DNA from 2 places in the Tatumella sp. UBA2305 genome. Region 2 is predicted to be linked to the other one. Evidence: predicted binding sites of a transcription regulator. Region 2 holds the regulator's gene; the other holds the start of a gene.
The links. The regulator Fur, encoded in region 2, represses iron uptake genes when iron is present. The targets are predictions, from matches to a motif close to ATAATAATGAGAACNACTATCAA.

Region 1 (4,439 bases), on a different contig from region 2:
AGGTAGACAATGAACGGACGCTGGTTCTGCAGAGTGCCGGCAACCTGGCCACGACTCAGAGTGTGCTCAGTTTGCTCAGGAGAGCTCATCAGGAAGAGGGTGAAATGTCAGGGATCCTGAAGTCAGCATCTTTATATGATGTTGCACTGAGGGTCGGAGAAACTCTGCGCGAAGTGATTAAACGTGACGGGGAGGAATTCAGCGGTACTCTGTTGCTTGGCGGGCAGATTCGGGGTGAAGAACCCCGGTTGTTTCAGATTTATGCGCAGGGCAATTTTATTGAAGCCAGTGTCGACACTCCCTATTTTCAGATTGGTGAGAGTAAATATGGCAAGCCGATTATTGACCGTGTTTTGCGCTATGAAACCCCACTGGAACAGGCGATGCAATGTGCACTGATTTCTATGGATTCCACGCTGGCCAGTAATATATCCGTAGGGCTGCCGTTGGATGTGATGATTTACCGGACCGACAGTTACAGCGATGCAGAACAGTACCACCTGACAGATCAGCACCCTTATTTCTCACAAATCAGGCAGTTATGGAGCAAAGGCCTGCTGAGTGTCTTTACCCGTCTGCCGCCTCTCGAATTATAATCCTCTCTCTGTGATGGCAGCCTGTTGCTGTCATCACTCTGTCATCCCTGAAAAGTAATGTGCATCAGTGCCTTATTTAATCTGTATCAGGGGGACTCCCGGTGTTTACCGTCGATCATCTGTTGCGGGACTATTGGCCTGAATTTAATGCCTCTGCATGGCAAAAACGGTTTTTACGCCGGGTGATGCGTGAACAGGAATTTATCCGGTTTGCTGCTGAATATCCTCATCTTCATGGACTGGAGATGGTTGAGCAGATGCTCGAGTACCTGGATGTTCGCTGTGAACTCACCGCACGTGAACTGGAACAAATACCGGTCAGTGGCCCGCTGGTGCTGGTGGCTAACCATCCACTGGGCGCGTTAGATGGACTGGCCTTATTGCATGCCGTAGCTCAGGTCAGACGCGATGTGAAGATAGTGGCTAACCGTTTACTGATGAGTCTCACCTGCCTGCATCCGGTGTTACTGCCGGTGGATAACATGGGGCAGAAAACCGGGCGCGAGCAGTTGTCCGGTATCCGGCAACAACTGGCTAATCAGGGAGTGGTTATCATCTTCCCTGCGGGTGAAGTTTCGCGCTTAAGCAGCAAGGGAATTAAAGATGGTCGCTGGCACCACAGCTTTGTCCGGCTGGCTGCCAAAAGCCGTGCTCCGGTGCTGCCCGTCTTTGTCGCCGGTAAAAACAGTTTGCCATTTTATCTGACAGCCAAACTCTGTCCGCCGGCAGCGTTACTCATGTTGGTCAGGGAAATGTTCCGGTGTCGTGGGACTACCGTAAAAATGCAGGTGGGTGCCCGCATTCCTTTCAGTAACTGGTATGACGGTCACACCCCGGCCAAAGAGCTGGCTTCCCGGCTACGTAAACATCTTTACCGGATTGCCCGTGGCCGCCCCGGGCTGTTTCAGACCGAAAATGCCATTGCCCGACCTGAAGACAGGGTAGCCGTGCGTAAGCAACTGTTTAGCAGTGAACTGTTGGGGAGGCTACCCGACGGCAAATATATTTTTCTCTGGCAACGCGGCAAGGAGAGCTATGTACCGGTGTTGAGGGAGATTGGTCGTTTAAGGGAAATAGCTTTTCGGGCTGTCGGGGAAGGCAGTGGTCGGCGCCGGGATCTGGATCGCTACGATGACGACTACTTCCATCTGGTATTGTGGGACGATGAAACACTGGAAATTGTCGGTGCCTATCGTCTGTTGCCCACCGCATCACAACTCACGGATGCAGAGACCCGGGGGATCTACAGCCAAAGCCTGTTTGAATATGACCCGGGTATGCTACCGGTATTGTCACAGGGTATTGAACTGGGTCGGAGTTTCGTTCAGCCAGCTTACTGGGGCAGTCGCGGGCTGGAGTACCTGTGGATGGGAATCGGTGCATTTCTGGCCCGATATCCGCATATTCGTTATCTTTTCGGTCCGGTCTCCATATCCGGTGGGCTTCCGTTAGCGGCACGTGATTTGCTGGTGGCTTTTTACCGGCTCTATTTCCCTCCGGCGGCAGAACTGGCCACATCCCGGCGTCCTTACCCTGCGTCGTTACCCGAAGTGCTTGCTCAGTTTAGTGGTGATGATTATCAGCAGGACTTGCGCTGTCTGAAGCGCCTGCTGGCGAATATGGGATGCGCTATACCGCCATTGTACAAACAGTATTCGGAGCTTTGTGAACCCGGAGGGGTGCAGTTCATTGATTTCGGTAGTGATCCGGATTTCAATAACTGTGTTGATGGGCTGGTGCTGGTGGATTTATCGCTGATTAAGCCGCTGAGATATCAGCGCTATGTCGGGGTATTTACCCGACAGGATGCCATGAATACACAGCCGAAGGAGACAGTATCGGATACGGCAGAATAAAGCAGGGGACTGGCCCCTGCTTAGCCAAACTCAGGCGTGAGTATTGCTGTTCATGCGGCCCAAATCTTTGTCCAACAGGAAAGCACCGTTGGAACTGTTTTCCAGCATGCCCAGTTTATCCAGAACATTTTTAAAGATCTTCTCTTCTTCATGCTGCTCGGCAACATACCATTGCAGGAAGTTGAAGGTAGAGTAGTCCTGAGTGGTCATCGCGGCATGCGCCAGTTCATTGATTTTACCAGTGATTAACTGCTCATGCTGATAAGTCCGGGTAAACACATCAGACAGGGATTCAAAAGTGACCGGCGGAGCATCAATACTGCCCAGTACCGGTAATGCGCCGGTATCACTCAGGTAATCAAACAGACGCTGCATATGGTCCATTTCTTCACGGGAGTGGGTTTTCAGGAATGAAGCGGCTCCTTCGTAGCCTTTATCCGCACACCATGCACTCATTTGCAGATACAAATTGGCGGAATAGAATTCCAGATTTAACTGATCGTTCAGGCGGGAAATCATATCAGGAGTAAGCATAACAGTGACCTTTTAACAGAGATTATATTTTGTAACTTTATGGTGACGAATTATGCATCAGTTAAACGGCCTTGTGAAGAGGGTGTTTTGATAATTTCTTTATTTTTCATGCTCTTAGTAATGCGAATTATTTGGAATACGTAATAAAAGTCTTTCTCATTGTTATCTGTTTTTTAACAGGTAGCAGATACCCCGCCAGTATCTGCTTCAGCACTAAACCGGAAGTCGCAGAGTTTTCCGGCAGAAAATGGCGCTTATTTCAGCGGTCAGCAACAATAAACCCTGCGGGCTGACATACCGTAAACGCCCGGTTTCATGTAACATATGCCCCGCGGAGAGCGGTGACGGGCAGAAATGCGGACCAAAACCCCTCCGGAACAAGTCCCGGGTATTGACTGATGTCGGTGATTGCCGGTCAGTGATCTCTGTGATAAACGCCGGTGAAATATTTCCCGGCCTGCGTGATTTTCCGGAAATGCATTCCTGCAATGTGTTTCCGCCAACAGTGAAGAACCTGTTAATGGCTACAGCACCCTTTTTAGACGAAGTGGCTCGTCGCCGCACATTTGCGATTATTTCGCATCCGGATGCGGGTAAAACCACAATTACAGAAAAAGTTTTGTTATTCGGACAGGCTATTCAGACGGCCGGGACGGTAAAAGGTCGTGGTTCCAGCCAACATGCTAAATCAGACTGGATGGAGATGGAGAAACAGCGCGGGATCTCGATAACCACTTCGGTGATGCAGTTTCCTTACCGCGATAAGCTGGTTAATCTGCTGGATACCCCGGGACATGAAGACTTCTCGGAAGATACCTACCGTACTCTGACGGCGGTCGACTGCTGTCTGATGGTGATTGACGCCGCGAAAGGGGTCGAAGACCGGACCCGTAAACTGATGGAAGTGACCCGTTTACGTGATACGCCGATCCTGACTTTTATGAATAAACTTGACCGTGATATCCGTGATCCAATGGAAGTCATGGATGAAGTTGAGAGTGAACTGAAGATCGCCTGTGCCCCAATTACCTGGCCTGTCGGCTGCGGGAAGCTGTTTAAAGGGGTATATCATCTGTATAAAGATGAAACCTATCTTTATCAGAGCGGGCAGGGACATACCATCCAGGAAGTTCGTACGGTCAAAGGGCTGAATAACCCACAGCTGGATGAAGCGATTGGTGATGAACTGGCCTCACAATTGCGCGAAGAACTGGAACTGGTTCAGGGGGCATCCCATGAATTCGATCATGAGGCGTTCCTGCAGGGCCAACTGACTCCGGTATTCTTTGGTACCGCACTGGGTAACTTTGGTGTCGACCATATGCTGGATGGCCTGGTGAGCTGGGCTCCGGAGCCAATGCCACGCCGAACCGATACCCGGGAAGTTGTTGCTGCTGATGAAAAATTTTCCGGATTTGTATTTAAAATTCAGGCCAATATGGATCCGAAACAC
Region 2 (4,439 bases):
GTTACATCGACCCAAGGGGTACCAAAAGTTATAGCGGTCACTGACACCGACAAGATGCAGGACATTGCTGAGGTTCCTGTCAGTCAGTGGCGGAGAAGCCCGACGGATGCCAATATCCTGATGACCGCGGAAAACCGTTATCAGCAAAACCTGCAGACCCGCTTGCTGGAACCCCGGCAGTTGCGGGGGCAAATTATTCCGACGCCGTTGAAAGTGGTCTTAGGCACAAAAGATATCAGCCTGAAACAGGGCATCATAGCCGATTTGACAGCGTTGCCCCCGGAAACCGCTCGTACGGTAAATCAGGCACTGAACAACGCTGGTATCTCATCAGGGCAAGGTTATCCGTTACAGACAAGGATCGAACCTTCAGCATTTCAGGGGAAAAAGGTAAAACAGGGAGCTTACCGGCTGGAAATTACCCCGCAAAAAGCCGTGATCACCGGTTATGACGGGCAGGGAGTATTTTATGGTCTGCAATCGCTACTGCAGTTGATCCCCCTGGATGGAGAACCACTCATTCCGGTAATGAGTATCGAAGATGCCCCGCGTTTTGCCTACCGCGGAATTTTCATCGATGTGGCCAGAAACTTTCATTCCAAAGCGGCCATCATGCGTACCCTGGACCAAATGGCGGCCTACAAACTTAATGTTCTGCACCTGCATCTCAGTGATGATGAGGGATGGCGAATTGAGATCCCGGGATTGCCTGAACTTACACAGGTGGGAAGTCAGCGTTGTCATGATTTGAGTGAAACCCGTTGTCTGTTACCTCAATTGGGTTCCGGTCCGGACAATACGACTACCGGCAGCGGCTATTTCAGCCGACAGGACTATATCGACATTGTGAAGTATGCCAATGCCAGACAGATTCGGGTGATACCAGAAATTGATATGCCTGCACATGCCAGAGCAGCAGTCATTTCAATGGAGGCAAGATATAAAAAACTGATGGCAGAAGGAAAATCATTACAGGCAATGGAATATCGTTTACAGGATGAAGGTGATGATTCTCAGGTGACTACCGTACAATTTTATGACCGGACCAGCTTTGTGAATCCCTGCCTGCCTTCAACCTTAAGATTCACCAATAAGGTGATGTCTGAAATCGTTCGTATGCATCAGGAGGCCGGACAACCGTTGACTCGTTGGCATTTTGGTGGCGACGAAGCCAAAAATATCTATCTGGGGCCGGGGTATACTGATACTGCAAACCCCGAAGCAGGTAAAGGTCAGCGGGACCTTAGCCGCCAGGATAAGCCATGGGCAAAATCAGCGCAATGTGCATCATTGCTGAAAAGCGGTCAGGTGGCCAGCTTAAATGCACTGCCTGGCTGGTTTGCTTTACAGATCAGTGATATTGCGAAAAAGCAGGGTATGGAAGGGATTCAGGCCTGGCAGGATGGGCTGAAAGAAAACCGTGATAACCAACAGTTCGCCACGGCGAGAAATGCGCTGAACTTTTGGGATACGCTGTACTGGGGAGGGAGCGGTTCAGTCAATGACTGGGCAAATAAAGGCTATCGTGTGATTGTTTCTAATCCGGATTATCTGTATCTGGATATGCCTTATGAAGTGAATGCTGTAGAACCTGGTTATTACTGGGCGACAAGGTATAGCGATGAGCAGAAAATTTTCCGTTTTACCCCGGATAATCTGCCACAAAATGCCGAAATTTCTACGGATCGCGACGGACAGATATTTGCTGCAACCTCAGAAGGGCCATGGCCGGGGGCTTACGGGATGTCTGCGCAGATCTGGAGCGAAGTGGTCCGTACCGATCAGGATATGGAATACCGGCTATATCCGAGATTATTTTCTGTGGCTGAACGCGCCTGGCATAAAGCCGACTGGGAACTCGATTACCAGCAGGGGAGGCGGTTTGAGAAGGGCGTAACGCATTATGTCGATCAGCAACGGCTGGATAACGACTGGCAGCGGTTTGCCAATCTGCTGGGACAGTCAGTGTTGGCACGGCTGGATGCCAGCGGTATTGCTTACAGAATTCCGGTGCCGGGGGCAGAAATTCGCTCGGGCCGTCTCTGGGTGAATACTTCGTTACCCGGGACAACTGTCGAATTTTCTACGGATGGTGGGCAACAGTGGTTGCGTTATAACCCGCAACAGGCACCAATGGTGACAGGTGATGTACTGATCAGGTCAGTTAGTCCGGATGGAAAACGTTTCAGTCGCAATGTGCCGCTGACTCTGGCCGGAACGACAGATACTGTTATCAGGACCGTTGGAAATAAACAGCCGGACTGAGCTTAATCGCGTTAAATGCTTTTATCTTCGCCAGGGAGCTAACCCCTGGCGAAGAGATTAGCAGAATAGCAGGGAAGGGAGAGGGCGTCCGGTGGTGGCAGGCAACAAAAAACCCGCAAAAGATGCGGGTTTATCAGGTGATTGTGCTACCGGCGACAGACTGTCTCAGCAACTCCTGAATAATCAGTAGGAATACTGATTATTTATCGTTATGCAGCGACTCATCTTCGCGGCAATCGCCTTCGGTACAGTGGCCATACAGATACAGGCTATGGTTCGTCAGCTTAATGCCAAACCGTGTCGCGATTTCACGCTGGCGTTGTTCAATTGACTCATCACTAAACTCAATGACTTTACCGCAGTCGAGGCAAATCAAATGGTCATGATGCTGTTGTTGAGTCAATTCAAAAACTGACTTCCCGCCCTCGAAGTTATGGCGCGTTACGATTCCCGCGTCATCGAACTGGTTAAGCACACGGTATACCGTGGCCAGACCAATTTCTTCACCCATATCGATCAGGCGTTTGTACAAGTCTTCCGCACTGACATGGTGGCATTCTGGTTCCTGAAGCACTTCCAGAATTTTCAGTCTTGGAAGTGTCACTTTCAGACCAGCCTTCTTCAATGCGGAGTTGTTGTCAGTCATGCAGTTTGTGTCCTGTTACTTTTGAAAAATGACTTTGGCAAGAAGCCCTGAAGTTTGGTTAATGACCTTATATTTTTTAATCCATTATAGAACTGATGCACCAAAATTGAAACTACAGCTCTTAAACACTCCCGGAGAAATGCCCACCGGACAAGGAACTGTCACAGAGAAAAAACAGACAGTTTGTTGTTCTCAGGTAACTTCAGTCTTTGTTCCCTGAACCCCTGAAATGTCCGTGTCTGTATTATATGCTGAAGAAATTAATGCGGGTGCTACTGGCCATCTTAGTCATTCCCGCAGGTGCTGAAGTTAACAGTACCACAACTCTGATGAAAAACCCTATTAAGCGTCGAGGATTTCTTTCAGTTGCAGCTCGTCTGACACCTGGTTCACCCACTGGCTGACTCGCTGACTGGTAAGCTCCGGCTGGCGGTCTTCATCAATAGCCAGCCCCAGGAAGTGGCTGTCATCCGCCAGGCCCTTGGAGGCTTCAAAATGGTAACCGGCAGTTGGCCAGTGACCTACAATTACGGCACCGTTTGGTTCGATAATGTCACGGATCGTGCCGAGAGCATCACAGAAATATTCCGCATAATCTTCCTGGTCACCACAACCGAACAGAGCGACCAGCTTGCCGTTAAAATCAATTTCTTCCAGGGTAGGGAAGAAATCATCCCAGTCGCACTGTGCTTCACCGTAGTACCAGGTCGGGATACCCAGCAACAGAATATCGAAAGCTTCCAAATCTTCTTTGGTACTTTTCGCGATGTCGTGCACTTCAGCAACGTCCTTACCCAATTGTTTTTGGATCATTTTTGCGATGTTTTCAGTGTTGCCGGTATCGCTGCCAAAAAAGATGCCTACGATTGCCATGTGGGTATAACCTCTTGAATCTTCAGATCAGATAATTGTAATTTCAGTACAGATATGCAGATGATAACAGACCTGTGTGGTGTGAGAAACTTGTAAACAGGCCAGATTTGCTCCTGAGTGCGGTTGTCCGAACCTAATCTTGTTTCAGTTGAGCCAGAATAATTTGTTCTATGAGTTCACTTCGACTCAGGTTTTGTTCTGCCGCCAGAGAGTTCAGAGCATCGACAATGTCACTGCTCATCTTGAGTTCAACCCGCTGTAGTCCACGGACTTTATCGCGTTTTAGCTGATTGCGTTTATTTATCCGCAATTGCTCATCCCGCGAGAGCTGACTGGTTTTGGGACGACCTGGCCGGCGTTCGTTGGCGAACAAATCGAGCGTAGTACGATCCGTATTTTCTTTTGCCATGATTTTTGAAACTGAACACCTGCGTTGTATCAGATACACGCAGAAAAATGATGAATGAACACAGTTATCATGTTAAAAGCACACGATAAAAATTTAGCGCGCAATCATACTCCAGTGCGATGAATGACGCCAATACTTATACAGTTTCACTCCGGAGTTTTCGCCGCCAGTGACAGAAAACGTTGTACCGCACTGATGACCGCCCGGGGTTTTTCTGCATGTACCCAGTGCCCGGCGCCGGCGACA

Region 1: a site for Fur is predicted at 3,130-3,152, ahead of ftnA (non-heme ferritin). Genes of this name have one in related genera too.

What each region holds. Positions count from the first base shown of each region.
Region 1 covers NZ_DDVT01000017.1:135,877-140,315, forward strand. Annotated here, with positions in the region: gene B3Z23_RS10925 (peptidase) at 1-596, shown strand, start outside; gene B3Z23_RS10930 (lysophospholipid acyltransferase family protein) at 698-2,452, shown strand; gene ftnA (non-heme ferritin) at 2,483-2,986, opposite strand; gene prfC (peptide chain release factor 3) at 3,507-4,439, shown strand, end outside.
Region 2 covers NZ_DDVT01000019.1:76,826-81,264, forward strand. Annotated here, with positions in the region: gene B3Z23_RS12290 (beta-N-acetylhexosaminidase) at 1-2,265, shown strand, start outside; gene fur (ferric iron uptake transcriptional regulator) at 2,465-2,911, opposite strand; gene fldA (flavodoxin FldA) at 3,254-3,784, opposite strand; gene ybfE (LexA regulated protein) at 3,918-4,193, opposite strand; gene ybfF (esterase) at 4,340-4,439, opposite strand, start outside.